DNA from 4 places in the Streptomyces sp. NPDC002276 genome. Region 4 is predicted to be linked to each of the others. Evidence: riboswitches for the same ligand, from Rfam matches in the RefSeq annotation. Region 4 holds a riboswitch; each other region holds the start of a gene.
What was found. Region 4 has a riboswitch for S-adenosylmethionine ahead of ACWIHT_RS16865 (aminotransferase class V-fold PLP-dependent enzyme). Riboswitches for the same ligand answer to the same signal wherever they lie in the genome.
Positions count from the first base shown of each region.

Region 1: another riboswitch for S-adenosylmethionine. It lies ahead of thrC (threonine synthase); the one in region 4 lies ahead of ACWIHT_RS16865 (aminotransferase class V-fold PLP-dependent enzyme).
Region 2: another riboswitch for S-adenosylmethionine. It lies ahead of ACWIHT_RS04155 (ABC transporter substrate-binding protein); the one in region 4 lies ahead of ACWIHT_RS16865 (aminotransferase class V-fold PLP-dependent enzyme).
Region 3: another riboswitch for S-adenosylmethionine. It lies ahead of ACWIHT_RS39660 (amino acid ABC transporter permease); the one in region 4 lies ahead of ACWIHT_RS16865 (aminotransferase class V-fold PLP-dependent enzyme).

Region 1 covers NZ_JBSFCQ010000032.1:38,248-42,449, forward strand. Annotated here, with positions in the region: gene ACWIHT_RS44375 (cold-shock protein) at 1-76, opposite strand, end outside; gene ACWIHT_RS44380 (MoaD/ThiS family protein) at 508-783, opposite strand; gene thrC (threonine synthase) at 834-2,171, opposite strand; SAM riboswitch class I at 2,187-2,341, opposite strand; gene ACWIHT_RS44390 (glucosyl-3-phosphoglycerate synthase) at 2,524-3,468, shown strand; gene ACWIHT_RS44395 (alpha,alpha-trehalose-phosphate synthase (UDP-forming)) at 3,565-4,202, shown strand, end outside.
Region 2 covers NZ_JBSFCQ010000001.1:896,378-900,579, forward strand. Annotated here, with positions in the region: gene ACWIHT_RS04145 (dipeptide ABC transporter ATP-binding protein) at 1-1,274, shown strand, start outside; gene ACWIHT_RS04150 (AAA family ATPase) at 1,354-1,923, shown strand; SAM riboswitch class IV at 1,957-2,066, shown strand; gene ACWIHT_RS04155 (ABC transporter substrate-binding protein) at 2,304-3,938, shown strand; gene ACWIHT_RS04160 (ABC transporter permease) at 3,935-4,202, shown strand, end outside.
Region 3 covers NZ_JBSFCQ010000022.1:77,180-81,381, forward strand. Annotated here, with positions in the region: gene ACWIHT_RS39655 (amino acid ABC transporter ATP-binding protein) at 1-750, opposite strand, end outside; gene ACWIHT_RS39660 (amino acid ABC transporter permease) at 747-1,727, opposite strand; SAM riboswitch class IV at 2,062-2,170, opposite strand; gene ACWIHT_RS39665 (glutathione S-transferase C-terminal domain-containing protein) at 2,247-3,131, opposite strand; gene ACWIHT_RS39670 (putative leader peptide) at 3,199-3,312, opposite strand; gene ACWIHT_RS39675 (alginate lyase family protein) at 3,428-4,202, opposite strand, start outside.
Region 4 covers NZ_JBSFCQ010000006.1:7,439-11,640, reverse strand. Annotated here, with positions in the region: gene ACWIHT_RS16875 (rhomboid family intramembrane serine protease) at 103-837, shown strand; gene ACWIHT_RS16870 (Lrp/AsnC family transcriptional regulator) at 834-1,115, shown strand; gene ACWIHT_RS16865 (aminotransferase class V-fold PLP-dependent enzyme) at 1,229-2,590, opposite strand; SAM riboswitch class IV at 2,758-2,874, opposite strand; gene trpD (anthranilate phosphoribosyltransferase) at 2,960-4,024, opposite strand; gene qcrB (cytochrome bc1 complex cytochrome b subunit) at 4,160-4,202, opposite strand, start outside.

The DNA of each region.
Region 1 (4,202 bases), on a different contig from region 4:
CATCCGCACCACCGTCGACCGCGATGAAGCCGTACCCCTTCTCCGCGTTGAACCATTTGACGGTGCCCTGAGCCATGCCTAACTCCCCTATTACTGGCCCTTGCACGGATCCACACTTCGCGGATCCGGGTCAGACCTCACCCCCCACAGGATTGGGGGCGTGCGCCGGAACGCGTCGACCGCGGCCGAATGTATCCGTCCAACTGCCGTCTGCAACAGGTCAATCCGACGAGAATTCCGGGCAGGACCGGTCGGGAATTTACGGAGAATTCGCCCGACTTCAGGGCAAGTCGGGCCGGATAAAGGGCACATAAGGCGCAAAATACCTGCACACTTTGGCTACTTCTCATCGCACGCGGAGCCGGTACTCATATGCGTTCGGCATGCCGAGTGGAGCGCGTTCCCCAACTGTACCCCGCTCAACCATAGAGAATTGCCCCCTCCGCTTCTCTCGCGGAGGGGGCAATTCGATGAACTCTCGGTAATCGGCATTACCTAGGGTAACGATCAGCCTCCGGCGACGGCCGGGATGATCGAGACGCCGGCGCCGTCCGGAGTCGCCGTCTCCAGCCCCTGCTCGAACCGCACGTCGTCGTCGTTGACGTACACGTTGACGAACCGACGCAGCTTCCCCTGGTCGTCGAGGACCCGGGCGGAGATCCCCGTGTGGTTCTTCTCCAGGTCGCTGATGACCTCGGCGAGGGTGGTGCCTTCGGCGGTCACTTCGGCCTGCCCGCCGGTGTAGGTGCGCAGGATGGTGGGGATGCGGACGGAAACGCTCATGCTCAGGACCTCCGGTCAGGTACGGCTTTGTCTTTTGGGGGCGCGGGCCGTCAGGACGCGAGCCCGGCTTCCCTGAACGACTCAAGGCTCGGGCGGATCGTCGCGGTCAGCCCGGTACCGGCAACCGCGTCCAGCGTCTTCAGACCGTCACCCGTGTTCAGCACGACAGTCGTCAGCGTCGGGTCCAGCAGACCGTTCTCGATCAGCTTCCTCGTCACGCCGACGGTCACCCCGCCCGCGGTCTCCGCGAAGATCCCCTCGGTCCGCGCCAGCAGCTTGATCGCGTCCACACACTGCTCGTCGGTGACGTCCTCCACCGCACCGCCCGTGCGACGCGCGATGTCGAGGACGTACGGCCCGTCCGCCGGGTTGCCGATGGCCAGGGACTTGGCGATGGTGTTCGGCTTCTGGGGGCGGACCACGTCGTGCCCGGCCTTGTAGGCCACGGACACCGGCGAGCAGCCCTCCGCCTGCGCGCCGAAGATCTTGTACGGCTTGTCCTCGACGAGACCGAGCTTGATCAGCTCCTGGAGACCCTTGTCGATCTTCGTGAGCTGCGAGCCGGAGGCGATCGGCACGACCAGCTGGTCCGGGAGCCGCCAGCCGAGCTGCTCGCAGATCTCGTACGCCAGGGTCTTGGAGCCCTCCGCGTAGTACGGCCGCAGGTTGACGTTGACGAAGCCCCAGCCCTCGCCGGCCGGGTCGCCGATCAGCTCGGAGCAGAAGCGGTTCACGTCGTCGTAGTTGCCCTCGATGCCGACCAGCTCGCCGCCGTAGACCGCGGCCATGACGACCTTGCCCTGCTCCAGGTCGTGCGGGATGAACACGCAGGAGCGGAAGCCGGCCCGGGCCGCGGCGGCGCCGACCGCGCCCGCGAGGTTGCCGGTGGAGGAGCAGGAGAGGGTGGTGAAGTCGAAGGCGCGCGCCGCCTCGATGGCCTGCGCCACGACCCGGTCCTTGAAGGAGTGCGTCGGGTTGCCGGAGTCGTCCTTCACGAACAACTTGCCCGCGTCCACGCCGAGTTCGCGGGCGAGGTTGTCGGCCTGGACGAGCTTGGTCCAGCCGGGGTTGATGTTCGGCTTGGTCGCCACGTCCGCGGGGACGGGCAGCAGGGGCGCGTAACGCCAGATGTTCGCGGGGCCCGCTTCGATCCGCTTGCGAAGCTCTTCGGTGTCGTAGGCCGAGAAGTCGTAGGCGATCTCCAGCGGGCCGAAACACTCCTCGCAGGCGAAGACCGGGCCGAGCGGGACGCGGTGGCCGCACTCGCGGCAGGAGAGCGCGGTGGCGGGGCCGAGATCAACGGCGTTCGCGGAAGTGGTGTTCGGGTCCGCGGCGGTCGTGTCCGTCTTCGCGGGGTTCGTGGTGCTTGCAACAGTCTGCGCAGCCATGGAGGCGAGGCCCTTTCCTCATCTTCCTCACGACGCGTTTCGCCATGAGACGGATTTGGCACCTTCCCAAGCCGGGAGCCTCGGCACATGTACGTGTACATGCGACAAGACCGGCTGGAGGGTTGCCGGGGCTTCAACGGGCCGTATCCCTCTGCCCCTCTGGATGAGCGGTGTTCAGTTGTGTATGCAATTGTCTCGCCGACGGCCCCCGACATGCGATGGTCATCAGCGTTGTTCAAGACTGTAACCGAAGGCCAGGACAGTTGAGTGAGCCGTCCGAACCGCGAGATGGATCACTTACTCACTGTCTGTGACCAGCCCTCGCCGAGAGAACGCAGAGGAGCCGCGCAACGTGCTGAAGGAAGTCGAGCACTGGCTGAGCACCCGCTCCTGGTCCCTGACCGATCGGCCGCTCCACAAGATCCTGGCCGCGAAGCACCGTACGGGCCAGTCGGTCTCCGTCGTGCTGCCCGCGCTCAACGAGGAAGCGACGGTCGGTGACATCGTCGCGATCATCCGTCACGACCTCATGCAGCAGGTCCCGCTCGTCGACGAGATCGTCGTAGTCGACTCCGGGTCTACCGACCGCACCTCCGAGGTGGCCGCCGCGGCGGGCGCCCGGGTCGTGCACCGGGACGACATCCTGCCCCGCATCCCCGCCGTGCCCGGCAAGGGCGAGGTGCTGTGGCGTTCGCTGCTGGTGACGAGCGGCGACATCGTCTGTTTCATCGACGCCGACCTGAAGGAGTTCTCCTCGGACTTCGTCACCGGGATCGTGGGGCCGCTGCTCACCGACCCCGGTGTCGACCTCGTCAAGGCGATGTACGACCGCCCGCTGGGCGGCGCGGCCGGACAGGGCGGCCGGGTCACCGAGCTGATGGCCCGCCCGCTGCTGAACATGCACTGGCCTCAACTGGCCGGATTCGTCCAGCCGTTGGGCGGCGAGTACGCGGCCCGCCGCTCGCTCCTTGAGCAGCTCCCGTTCCCCGTCGGCTACGGCGTCGAGCTGGGCATGCTCGTCGACGCGCTGCACCTGGTGGGCCTGGACGCGCTCGCCCAGGTGGACGTGGGTGTGCGCAAGCACCGGCACCAGGACGGGCAGGCGCTGGGGCGGATGGCCGCGCAGATCTACCGCACGGCCCAGCTGAGGCTGGCCCGCGGGCATCTGATCCGGCCGTCGCTGACCCAGTTCGAGCGGGGTCCGGACGGTTTCGAGCCGCGCACGTACTCCGTGGACACGGAGGAACGGCCGCCGATGGTGGACATCACCGAGTACCAGTCGCGCAAGGTGGCGTAGCCGGGGCGGTCATGGACGGCCGTATACGGACCCGTCCGGTCCGTTGTGACCCGTCCGTACGTTTGAGCGTTTCCGGGCCGGGCTAGGTTGTGCCGTATGGCTTCCACGTCGTCCCCCTCGTCCCCGTCCGGTGCTGCTCAGGTGCTCGTCGCGTCCAATCGCGGGCCGGTCTCGTACGAGGTGGGCGACGACGGTTCGCTGCGCGCCCGGCGCGGGGGCGGCGGGCTGGTGTCCGGTCTTTCGGCGATCGGGCCGGACGCGGGGGCGCTGTGGGTGTGCTCGGCGCTGTCGGAGGGCGACCGGGAGGCGGTACGGCGCGGGGTCGGCGAGGACGGTGTGCGGATGCTCGCCATTCCGGCCGACGTGCACGCCGACGCGTACAACGGCATCGCCAACTCCGTGCTGTGGTTCGTCCACCACATGCTGTACCAGACCCCGCTGGAGCCGGTCTTCGACGCGGAGTTCCGGCGCCAGTGGGCGTCGTACGAGACGTACAACCGGGCGTTCGCCGAGGCGCTGGCCCAGGAGGCGGCCGAGGGCGCGGCGGTGCTGGTGCAGGACTACCACCTGTGTCTGGTGCCGGGGATGCTGCGGGAGCTGCGGCCGGATCTCAGGATCGGGCACTTCTCGCACACGCCGTGGGCTCCGTACGAGTACTTCGCGATGCTTCCGGACGACATCCGGGTGCGGTTGATGGAGGGGCTGCTCGGGGCGGACCGGCTGGGGTTCCTGAC
Region 2 (4,202 bases), on a different contig from region 4:
CGACCACCGCCCTCGACGTCACCATCCAGGCACAGGTCCTCGACGTCCTGCGCACCGCGCAACGCGAGACCGGCGCCGCGCTGCTCCTGGTCAGCCACGACCTCGGTGTCATCGCCGGGACGGCCGACCGGGTCGCCGTGATGCACGAGGGACGGCTCGTCGAATCAGGCACGGCCGACGACGTCTTCGAGCGCCCCCAGGAGCCGTACACGAAACGGCTGTTGGCCGCCGTCCCCCGGATGGACACCCCGCGCGCACCCCAACCACCCACCGGCGAAACGGTGTTGAAGGTACGCGGCCTCACCAGAACCTTCCCGCTCCTCAAAGGGACCGCCTTCAAGCGCCGCATCGGCTCCGTGTACGCCGTCGACGGCGTCGACCTCGACATCCGGCGCGGCGAGACACTCGCCCTCGTCGGCGAATCGGGCTCCGGAAAGTCGACGACGCTCTTCGAACTCCTCGAACTGGCCCCGCCGGAAGGCGGATCGATCGAGCTGTTCGGCAACGACCTCGCCGGACTCGGGAAGGCGCGGGTGAAGGCCCTGCGTCGCCGCGTCCAGATCGTCTTCCAGGACCCGATGGCCTCCCTTGACCCCCGCATGCCCGTCGGGGACATCGTCGCCGAACCACTGCGCACCCAGGGCGCCGACCGGGCGACGATCGGCCGGCGCGTCCCCGAACTCCTCACCCAGGTCGGCCTGGACCCGGCCCACGCGGAGCGCTACCCGCACGAGTTCTCCGGCGGCCAGCGGCAGCGCGTCGGCATCGCCCGAGCACTCTCCGTCGAACCCGAACTGCTCGTCCTCGACGAACCGGTCTCGGCACTCGACGTCTCCGTCCAGGCCGGGGTGCTGAGCCTGCTGCAACGTCTCAAGGAGGAACTGGGCCTCGCCTATCTCTTCGTCTCCCACGACCTGTCCGTGGTGCGGAACATCGCCGACCGCGTGAGCGTCGTCTACCTCGGACGCACGGTCGAGGCGGGCCCCGTGGACGAGGTGTTCGAGCGCCCCCGGCACCCCTACACCCAGGCCCTCCTCTCCGCCGTACCCCTGCCGGACCCGGCCCGCGAGCGGGAACGGCAGCGGACGCGCATCCTGCTCGCCGGCGACCCACCGAGCCCGACACGACGCTACGACGGCTGCCGGTTCCGGGCCCGCTGCCCGCTCCATCCGCAACTGGCGGAGCCGGAGCGGAAACGGTGCGACCAGGAGGTGCCGGTGTTCGGCGAGGACGGGGCGGCCTGCCACTTTCCGCGGGTACGGGAGGTCGTCTGATCCGCGATCCACACCGGGTTTCGCCCGCCCGCCCGGACACCCTCGCACCGCCGTCGGTCACACCTCGATCGGAGCCACGATGAGCCCGGAATTGATGATGTCGAATGCCGCTCTCATCGTCATCGGCGGATTCCCCGGCACCGGGAAGACCACGCTGTCCCGACTCCTGGCCGCACACATCGGGGCGGTGCATCTGCGCGTCGACACCATCGAGCAGGCGCTCGTCCGGTCCGGCCTGGCGCAGCACCCCGTCGGGCCGGCCGGCTACGTCGTCGGGTACGCCCTGGCCGAGGAACACCTCCGGCAAGGGCTCACCGTGATAGCGGAGTCGGTCAATCCGCTGGCCGTCACCCGGGACAGCTGGCGCGGCGTGGGGGCCGGGGCGGGCCTGCCGGTCGTAGAGGTGGAAGTCGTCTGCTCGGATCCGGCCGAGCATCGACACCGCTTGGCCTCCCGGGAGGTCGACATTCCCGGTCTGCCGCTCCCGGACTGGCAGCAGGTCCGGCAACGCGACTACGAACCGTGGAACCGTGAGCACATCACCCTCGACACTGCCGGAGAGGGACCACAGGACTCGCTCAACTCTCTTCTCCAGCACCTCGATCGACTCCGGCTCCTCGCACCGGTGCCGCTCCCCGGGGCGTCTTGACGGCGAGAGAACAGTCGATCTACGGTGAGCGCGAGCTACGAGTTCCGGTGATCAAGCCCTGGCTGGCCGGACGGCAACCCTCGACGCAGTGGGGTGCCCCAGGTGACGGCTCGGCGGATGTTTCTGTTCTGCAAGTGCGTTTCCACCGGCCTCAGTTGCCGGCGACACCCCTAGGAGGACGACGTGGCAACCGGCCTCGTGCTGTGCTCCCGGCGCCATGTGGATCTGCTGCTGGTCTCCAGCTGTCTCTGTCACAGCTGACCCGTTCCCCGCGCAGCACCTTCACCCACTCCCACCCTTCACGCGACAGCGTGCGCTCGGCAAGTCCTGCCCGCCGCACCCCTTTCGCGCACCCATCCATGCGGAGACAGAGACCAGCCATGGCACACTTCAGCACCGTCAGACCTCTTCGGCCCCTCGGCGCGATATCCCTCGGCACGGCGTTCCTGGTCGCCCTCACCGGCTGCACCAGCAGCAAGACGTCCACCGGCTCCGACGGCCCGACGATCACCGTCGGTACCACCGACCAGGTGACCAGCCTCGACCCGGCGGGCGCCTGGGACGCGGGCTCCGGCACCATCGAGAGCGAGGTCTACGCGACCCTCCTCAGCGTGAAGAACGGCGCCACGGAGGTCTCCCCGGACCTCGCCACCGGCATCAAGCTGACCGGGCCCAAGGAGTACACGGTGACTCTGCGGAAGGGCCTGAAGTTCGCGAACGGTCACCAACTCACGTCCTCCGACGTGAAGTTCAGCTTCGACCGGACCCTGAAGATCGCCGACGAGAACGGCCCCTCGTCGCTCCTCTACAACCTCGCCTCGGTCGCCGCCCCGTCACCGACCACGGTCGTCTTCACCCTCAAGTCCGCCAACGACACCCTGTTCCCCCAGGTGTTGTCCACCGCGGCCGGCTACATCGTCGACGAACAGACCTTCCCCGCGGACAAGATCCTCGACGACAAGGCCATCGTCGCGGCCAAGCCATGGAACGGCCCGTACGGCGTCACGAGCTACGACAAGAACTCGCTGGTCTCCTTCACCCAAAACAGCGGGTACGGCGGCCAGTTGGGCACCCCGAAGACCAAGAACATCCAGCTCAAGTACTACACCGACGCCAGCAACCTGAAGCTCGACGTCCAACAGGGCACCGTCGACGCCGTCTACCGCACCCTCACCACCGCCGACCTCGACGACCTGGCCAAGAAGAAGGACATCAAGGTCCACACCGGTTCCGGCAACGGCATCCGCTACATCGTCTTCGACTTCGCCACACAGCCCTACGGCACCAAGACCAAGGACGCCGACAAGGCCAAGGCGCTGGCCGTCCGCCAGGCCGTCGCCGATTCCGTCGACCGCGCCCAACTCGCCCAGCAGGTCTACAAGAACAGCTACCAGCCGCTGTACAGCTCGGTGCCCGACGGACTCACCGGCGCCAGCGACTCCTTCAAGTCGCTCTACGGCGACAAGAACGGCGGCCCCGACAAGGCGGCGGCCGCCGCACGGCTGAAAGCGGCGAAGGTGACCACCCCCGTCACCCTCAACCTCCAGTACAACAGCGACCATTACGGCTCGTCCTCGGCCGACGAGTACGCGCTCGTCAAGACCCAGCTCGAAGCGACGGGGCTGTTCAAGGTGAACCTCCAGTCCACCGAGTGGACCCAGTACGGCAAGGACCGCATCAAGCACCTGTACCCGCTCTACCAACTCGGCTGGTACGCCGACTACTTGGACGCCGACAACTACCTCTCGCCCTTCTACTCGGCCAACAGCTGGGTCGCCAACGGCTACGACGACCCCGCCGTACGCTCGCTGATCCTGAAGGAGGAGACCGAGACCGACGCCGCCAAGCGCGCCGAACTCCTCAAGGAGGCGCAGGACAAGGCCGCGGCGCAGGTGCCGCTGCTGCCACTGCTCCAGGGATCCACCGCGATCGTCACCCGCACCGACGTCAGCGGTGTACCGGACGCGCTGACCAGCGCGTACACCTTCCGCTGGGCAGGACTCTCGAAGAAGTGAGCGCCCTCACCCAGGAGACGGCCCCCGGCGCCGTCGGCAACCCCGCCGACGGCGCCGCCGGGTACGGACTCGCCCGCTACCTGGTGGTCCGCTTCCTCCTCATCATCCCCACCGTGTTCATCCTGGTCAGCCTGGTCTTCTTCCTGATGCGCGCCACCGGCGACCCGATCAGCGCCGCCTTCGGCGACCGGCTCACCCCGGACCAGCTCCAGGCGAAACTCCACCAGGCGGGCTACGACCGGCCGTTGCTCACCCAGTACCTGG
Region 3 (4,202 bases), on a different contig from region 4:
GTCGAGGACCTCGTGGGGCGGGCCCTGTTCGACGATCTTTCCGCCGTCGATGAAAACGACCCGGTCGGCGACCTCGCGGGCGAAGCCGATCTCGTGGGTGACGATGACGAGGGTGGTGCCGCTGGTCGCCAAGTCCTTGATGACGGACAGGACTTCGCCGACGAGTTCGGGGTCGAGGGCGGAGGTCGGCTCGTCGAAGAGGATGACGCCGGGCCGCAGGGCGAGGGCGCGGGCGATGGCGACGCGCTGCTGCTGGCCGCCGGAGAGCTGCCTGGGGTAGGCGCCGGTCTTCTCGGCGAGACCGACGCGGCCCAGCAACTCCCTTGCCAGTTCCAGAGCTTCGGGCTTGCCGAGCCTGCCGGTGGCGACCGGGGCGGCGGCCACGTTGTCCAGGACGGTCAGGTGCGGGAAGAGGTTGAAGTTCTGGAAGACGAACCCGATCCGGCTGCGCTGCGCGAGGATGGCCCGCTCGCTCAACTCCTTCAGCCGTCCGCCCTGTTGCTTCACCCCTATGAGTTCGCCGTTGACGCTGACGTAGCCGATCTCGGGCTTCTCCAGGTGGTTGATGACCCGCAGCAGTGTGGACTTGCCGGAGCCGGACGGGCCGAGGATCACGGTGACCTCGCCGGGCCGCACGGTGAGGTCGACGCCGTCCAGCACGCGATGGGCGCCGTACCACTTGTGGACGTCGTGCACCTCTACGGCGGCGGGTGTGATGTCCGCCAGCGGTTCGACGGTGTTCGTGGTCATACGGCGGTCTCCCTCCGGATGCGGGCCCGCAGATCGGTGACACCGGTGCGGAGTTTCTGGATCGGGGTGGGCGGCAGGTTGCGGGTGGCGCCCCGGGCGTAGTGCCGCTCGACGTAGAACTGGATGACGGACACGACGCTGGTCAGGATCAGGTACCAGACGGTGACGACCAGGAGCAGCGGCACGATGTCGCCGGGGTAGGTGGAGCCCATCGTCTGCGCGGAGCCGAACAGGTCGAGCAGCGAGACGTAGAAGACCAGCGAGGTGCTCTTGATCAGGCCGATCAGCTGGTTGACGTAGTTCGGGGTGATGGAGCGCAGCGCCTGCGGGAAGACAATCTTGCGGAACTGGTAGCTCTTGGGGAGGCCGAGGGCGGAGGCCGCCTCGTGCTGGCCCTGGTCGACGGAGAGGATGCCGCCGCGGACCACTTCGGCCGCGTACGCCGCCTCGTTGAGGCTGAGTCCGACGACGGCGACGACCATGTCGGTGGCGAGCTTCGACTCGTCGAAGGAGAAGAAGGCGGGTCCGAAGGGGACGCCGATGCTGAGCGTCTGGTACAGGGCGCTGAAGTTGTAGAGGAAGATCAGCACCACGATGAGCGGGATCGAGCGCAGGGCCCATACGTAGGTCCAGCTCGCCGCGCGCAGTACCGGGCTCTTGGAGAGTCGGGCCAGGGCGAGCAGGATGCCGCCGAGGAGGCCCAACACCGCGCTGAGCGCGGCGACTTCGAGGGTGATGACGAGTCCGTCGAGGATCGTCGGGCGCAGGAACCAGTAGCCGAAGCGGTCCCACTGGTAGAAGGAGTTGGTGACCAGTCCGTGGACGAACTGCGCGCCCACCACCAGCACGACCAGGGTGACGATCCACCGGCCGGGCCGGCGCAGCGGCTGAACTCGCTGTGCTGTCAGGGGTTTTGACGAGGCATCAGCTACGGTGGCGTCGGCCAGGGACACGGTGGTGCCTGGGGGTTCACTCATGGTGGGCTCCGGCGGGTTCACAGACCCCGGTCCGTGGCGGTGGACGCGCGACGGCGGACGGCACGCGCGGGAGCGCGGGACCGAGGGCGGGGAGGGGGCAGGCACACCGACGGGATCGGGTGTGCGTCAGAAGTGCGTCGGCCGACTGGTCGTCAGGCCCGACAGCGGGCGCGGCCCGTCGCGGTACACAGTGCGCTGCTGACCCGGAGCAGATCGACAGCGCGGTCGGCGACGAACAGGTTGGCGTACGACCGTACGCAGCCCTGCGGGCGGCATGTGGCCGTCCTGGGAGCTGCGTACATGGCGTCACCTGTCACTGTTCCGGCCCCGCAGGGCCTCGCGCTTACCGAAACGTCATCCGGTCCGGTCGTCACCTGGGGCACCCCACCGCGTGCGAGGGTTGCCGGTCAGCAAGCCAGGGCTTGTCGCTGACACTCATGACCGTTCTGGCCGCAAGTTAAGACAATTGCTCGAACGAATGTCAACGGCCGTCCAGCAAGTGGACGGTGCGGACGCCGCTCAACTGCGGCAAGCTCCCGTTTCGTCCGCCGCATGGGCCGCCCAGTCCAGAATCTGGACGGCGGCTCCGGCGGCCTCCAGACCCTGGCAACGGGCGTGGTGGCGGCGGGCGATGCCGTCGAGGTCCAGATGGGTGCCGAAGGCCGGGTGGGCGGCCAGCCGACGGGCGTAGGCCCACAGGTGGGGGTGGTCGGCGACGCTCTGCACGGCGGCGGCGTCCAGGTGGTAGCGGTGCACGGTGTCGAGTTGCACCAGCGTCACCCACAACTCGACGTCGGCGGCGGTGAGTTCGTCGCGGATCATGTGCTCGCGGCCGTCCAGCCAGCGGTCGAGCGAGCCCAGTGTCTCCAGCAGCCGGCCCAGCGCCTCGTCGCGCTCCGCCTGTTCGCCACCGGCCGCTCCGGCGCGCTGCGCCGCGTCCTCGACGCCCTGCGCGCAGAGCCGCTCGACGGCCTCGATCTCCGACTCGGCGCCGCACGGGTAGAGCCGGGGTCCGCCCGCGCCGAAGTGCCGGGCGAGGTCGCGGGTGATGTCGGGGGCGTGGGTGCTGACGATGCGGCCTGACCAGTCGTCGCTGAGCACGGGCGCGGCGGCGGGTCCGGAGTAGCGGTGGGCGCTCGCCTCGTAGAGCGGGCGCAGCGCGGAGTGTCCACCACTCGGACAGTCGGGCACGGCGGACAGGAACACGGCCGGACAGCTCTCTTCGAGGCCGAGCAGGCTGTGGGTGACGGCGATGCGCAGGCCGTCGGCGCAGGCGGTGGACAGATGGAGGCGGTAGCGGCGGGGAACGGCGTAGTGCCCGCTGCGCGCGTCGCTCCCGATCCGGCCACGGAACTGGGGGGCGGAGCGGGGTGAGGGGACGGCGGCGAGAGGCGTGACGGACATGGGACTCCCCGGGTACGGGCGCGTGGACGTACGCGCGGCGGAAGCGTCGTCGAACGGTGGACGGGGCTCAGCGCAGTGGGCTCATGGCGCTGCACACCCGCAGCAGATCGATGTGACGGCGGGAGGTCAGAAGGGGCGAACGGTCCACTCGGCTGGTGGTGACCGGCTCAAGGCGCCCCATGTTTCCCTACCTGTTCACTAGGATTCCCTACTGGAGTGTCGATCCACCGTCGCCCGGGGTCAAGAGGGCGTCCACGGGTCGGGCACAGGTCCCGACCCGTGGACAGGCCGGGCCGCTACTTCGCGTACATCAAGGTCCCGAAGCCGAGCTGGTCGTAGCCGCCGCTGTCGGAGCCGTAGTCACCTCCCCCGCCCTCGGGTGCGACGAGGTTGTAGTACATGGCCGAGATGTACTTGTCGTCGAGGCCGATCCGACGCTTGTAGTGGAAGTGGAGCATCGCCCACACCGGCCGGATCTGGCCGCGCGAGGCGGAGGAGATCACCGTCTGGGAGGACTGGGCACAGCTCTGCCCGGTACCCCAGGTGTAGGTGGTGAAGGGCACGTCGCTGCCCGCGTTGTACTTGGCGACGTACTGCGCGGCCTTCATGAAGCGGCGGCTGTCGTACGAGTACAGGTCGTCGCCCTGGTTCCAGGCCATCTCGCAGATCGCGCCCATCTGGCCCATGCCCAGGACGGTGTGGCCCTGGTCGCGGCCGGACTCCTGCCACTGACCGAGCGCGTAGCCGTCCGAGTCGGTGTACAGATACGGCACGGCGTGCGCGATCGAGCCGTTCCCCGCACCCGACTTGAAGTAGGTGACGGCCTGGTCGTACTTGGCGCTGTCCCCGTTGAGGATCCCGATGGCCAGGATCGACGCCATGTTGCACAGGTCCCAGTTGGCCCAGTAGTTGGTGATGCAGGCGTCGTTGTGGTTGGTGAGGAAGCTGTTGTTGAGCGGGTAGAAGACGTTCGCCAGCATCTGCTGCGCGGCGGCGAGGTCGAACCCGCTGTAGTCCCGCATGAGTTCGCAGGCATTCGCGAACTGCCAGCCGTACAGACCGGCCGCGAGG
Region 4 (4,202 bases):
GTGGCTCGTAACCCTACGGCCTGGCGGGTACTCGCCGCTCGGTCGTCCACAGCGGCGAGGCACCACGCCCCGGTACATCCCCTTACGTCATGCTCTGTGTCCATGATCAGCAACTGGGGCCCGGCGCTCGTCAGGACGTTCCGCGGCACCTCGACGCCCATGACATACGCCCTGATCGGCCTGTGCTGCCTGATCTTCGTCCTCGGCCCGACCTCGGGTTTCGTCCCGTCCTACGGCACGGGGGACGCGCTGCTCGCCGCCCAGCGCGCGTACTTCCACCGCTGGGGCGTGGTACCGGCCGACCTGTTCGCGAGCCCGGCGCGAGAGGCGCTGACCCCGGTCACCGCCCTTTTCATCCACGGCAGCTGGATCCATCTCCTCGGCAACATGCTCTTCCTCTACGTCTTCGGAGCGATGACCGAGGAGCGGCTGGGCCGAGTCGAGTTCACCCTGTTCTATCTGGCCTGCGGTTATCTGGCGCTGCTGGGCTACGCGCTGGCCAACGCCGACTCCGCGCAGTCCCTCGTCGGCGCGTCCGGGGCGATCTCGGCGGTCCTCGGTGCGTTCCTGTACCTGTTCCCCCGGGCCCGCGTGACGAGCCTCCTCCCCTTCCTCTTCTTCCTGCCGCTGCGCTTCCCCGCGTGGGTCGTCCTGCCCTTCTGGGCCGCCCTCCAGTGGCTGGCGGCGGGCCAGGCCGCACAGGGACCGGGGGTGGCGTACCTGGCCCACCTGGTCGGCTTCACCCTGGGCTTCGGTTACGCGTGGGTCAGATTCGGCCGTACGACTAGAGTGAGGGCCGCCCCAGCAACGGTCCCCGAGGGAGAGAACCAGCCGTGATCACCGCGATCGTCCTCATCAAGACCAGCGTGGACCGGATTCCGGAGATCGCCGAGTCGATCGCCGCGCTCGAATCCGTGAGCGAGGTCTTCTCCGTCACCGGTACGTACGACTTGATCGCGATGGTGCGGGTGCGACAGCACGAGGACCTGGCCGAGGTGATTCCCGGCCGGATCAGCAAGATCCCGGGCGTCGAGGGCACGGACACACACGTGGCGTTCCGGACGTACTCACAGCACGACCTTGAGGCCGCGTTCGCCATTGGGCTGGATTCTTGAGGTTGGGCGCCTAGTGGGGTGGGGGGCGCGGATCGTTTGCGACTGACGGCCGTGTGTGGCTGGTCGCGCAGTTCCCCGCGCCCCCGGGGCGACTCGCCCCAAGCCTGTTTACATCACACCGCCGGGACGCAACGGCCACCCTCTGTGCGGTAGTTCCACTTCGCGCCGTCGGTCACCAGTTCCCGTACCGCCGTCACGAAGCGCTCCACGTGCTCGTCCGGAGTGCCCGCGCCGAAGCTCACTCGGATCGCGTTGAGGGACTTTTCACCCGGGGCGGCCTCGGGGGCGCCGCACTCGCCCTGGGTCTGGGGGTCGCTGCCCAGGAGGGTGCGGACCAGGGGGTGGGCGCAGAAGAGGCCGTCGCGGACGCCGATGCCGTACTCGGCGGAGAGGGCGGCCGCGAAGTGCGAGCTGTTCCAGCCGTCGACGACGAAGGAGATGACGCCCACGCGCGGGGCGTCGTCGCCGAAGAGGGACAGGACCTTGACCTGGGGGATCGCCGCCAGGCCCGCGCGGACCTCGGCGATCAGGTGCTGCTCGCGGGCCACCAGCGTGTCGAAGCCCGCCTCCGTCAGCGCCTTGCAGGCCGACGCGATGGAGTAGGCGCCGATGACGTTCGGGGAGCCGGCCTCGTGGCGGGCGGCGCTGTCGTGCCACTCCACGTCAACTCCCCCGTCCTCGCGCCGAGTTACCTTGCGGCTGGCGCCGCCGCCCGCGAGGTAGGGGTCGGCCGCCTGGAGCCAGTCGGCGCGGCCGGCGAGGACTCCGGAGCCGAACGGGGCGTAGAGCTTGTGGCCGGAGAAGGCGATCCAGTCGACGTCGAGGTCCTGGACGGACACCGGGTGGTGCGGGGCGAGTTGGGCGGCGTCGAGGACGATCCGGGCGCCGTGGGCGTGAGCGGCGGCCGCCAACTCCCGTACCGGCCACAGTTCGCCGGTGACGTTCGAGGCGCCGGTGACGCAGACCAGGGCCGGGCCGTAAGGGTCGCGGGCGGCGAGGGCCTGCTCCAGGGTCTCGACGGCCTGGGCCGGGGTGCGCGGGGCGTTGAGGTAGGTGACCCGGGCGTCCTTCCAGGGGAGGAGGGACGCGTGGTGCTCGGTCTCGAAGACGAAGACCTGGCAGTCGGCCGGGAGGGCGGCGGCGAGGAGGTTGAGGGAGTCCGTGGTGGAGCGGGTGAAAATCAGCTGGTCGTCGGGGCGGCAGTCGAGGAACTCCTCGACCGTCTTGCGCGCGTTCTCGAAGAGGTCCGTCGAGAGTTGCGAGAGGTAGCCGGCGCCTCGGTGGACGCTGCCGTAGTACGGGGCGTAGGCCGCCACGTCGTCCCAGACGCGCTGGAGGGCGGGGGCGCTGGCCGCGTAGTCGAGCGCCGCGTAGGTGACCTCGCCGCCCGTGACGAGCGGGACGGTGACATCCCGTCCGAGAACGGGCAGCTGGGCACAAAGCGTCGTAGCGGCGGCCGTGGTGGAGACAGACATGGCGAACTCCTGTGAGAGGCAAGGCGGTTCCGCCGCGCGAGCGGGACATGGCTCAAGCACGGAGGGGGGTGAAAGGGGGTGTGCGGAGGCGGGGCTCGACGCCCTATCGCATTCGCTTGCTCACAGAGGGCTCCCTCGATGACCAGGACCCCTGGTGTCTTTCGAGGGGCCCGCGCTTGCCGCAGACCTCGCTGCCTACGGCCTGGTCTTCACCCGGGGCACCCCGCCACGGACGGAGGGTTGCCGGACAGTCGGCCGGGGCCTCATGACTGTCACTCATGACCTGGTCAAAAAACTTACGTGAAGTGATCGTCGTCCCGCAACCCGTGTCCGGATCGCGGGACGACGACCGCTGTACCGCTGTACCGGCTACGCGTTGGTCGCCGCCGCCCAGCGCTCCAGAGTGCGCTTGGCCGCCCCCGAGTCGATCGACTCCGCCGCCTTCTCCATCCCGACGCGGATCCGGTCCACCAACGGCCCGTCCCCCCGCTCCAGCGCCACCAGGGCGGCCGCCGAGTTCAGGAGTACGGCGTCCCGTACGGGGCCCGGCTCGCCGTCCAGGATGCGGCGGGCGACGCCCGCGTTGTAGTCGGGGTCGGCGCCGCGCAGGGCCTCGACGGGGACGAGTTCGAGGCCTACGTCCCGGGGGTCGAAGGACTCCTCGGTGACCTTGCCGTCGCGGACGATCCACACCCGGGAGGTCGCCGTGGTCGTCAGCTCGTCGAGGCCGTCGTCACCGCGGAACACCAGCGCGGAGGAGCCGCGTTCGGCGAGCACGCCCGCGATGAGCCCGGCCATGCGGGTGTCGAAGCAGCCGACCGCCGACGAGGTGACCTTCGCCGGGTTGGTGAGCGGGCCGAGGAGGTTGAACGCGGTCGGGATCCCCAGCGCCCCCCGGACCGCGCCGACGAACCGCATCGACGGGTGGAACTTGGCCGCGAAGCAGAAGGTGATCCCGGCCTCCGCCGCCACCCGCGCCACCTGCTCGGTCGGCAGGTTCAGATTGATGCCGAGCTTCTCCAGCACGTCGGAGGAGCCGCTCGCCGAGGACGCGGCCCGGTTGCCGTGCTTGACGACCTTCGCACCCGTACCGGCGATCACGATCGCGGACATCGTCGAGATGTTGACCGTCTTCGCCCGGTCGCCGCCCGTACCGACGATGTCGACGGCGGGACCCGGGATGTCCAGCGGCTTCGCGTGGGCGTACATCGTCTCGACGAGACCGGTGATCTCCTCGACCGTCTCGCCCTTGGCCCGCAGCGCCACCAGGAAGCCCGCGATCTGCGCGTCCGCGGCCTCACCGCTCATGATGCGGTCCATCGCCCACGCCGTGTCGGCGGTGCTCAGGTCCTGTCCGGCCAGCAGCGCGCTCAGTACGTCGGGCCAGGAACGGGCCGCCGCGGTGTCGCCTCCAGCGGGGGTCACAGCGCTCATACGGCCGCTCCTGAGTGTCGTACTTCAAATAATGGTGTGTGTTCGGCCCACCCTATCCAGCTCACGGCACGGCAAAGGGCCCCGTCCGGTGTTCGGACGGGGCCCTTCGACCGCGGCGTGGCGACGCCTCAGCGATCAGTGGTGGCCGTGGCCGCTCGTGATCTCCTTGTACTCCTCG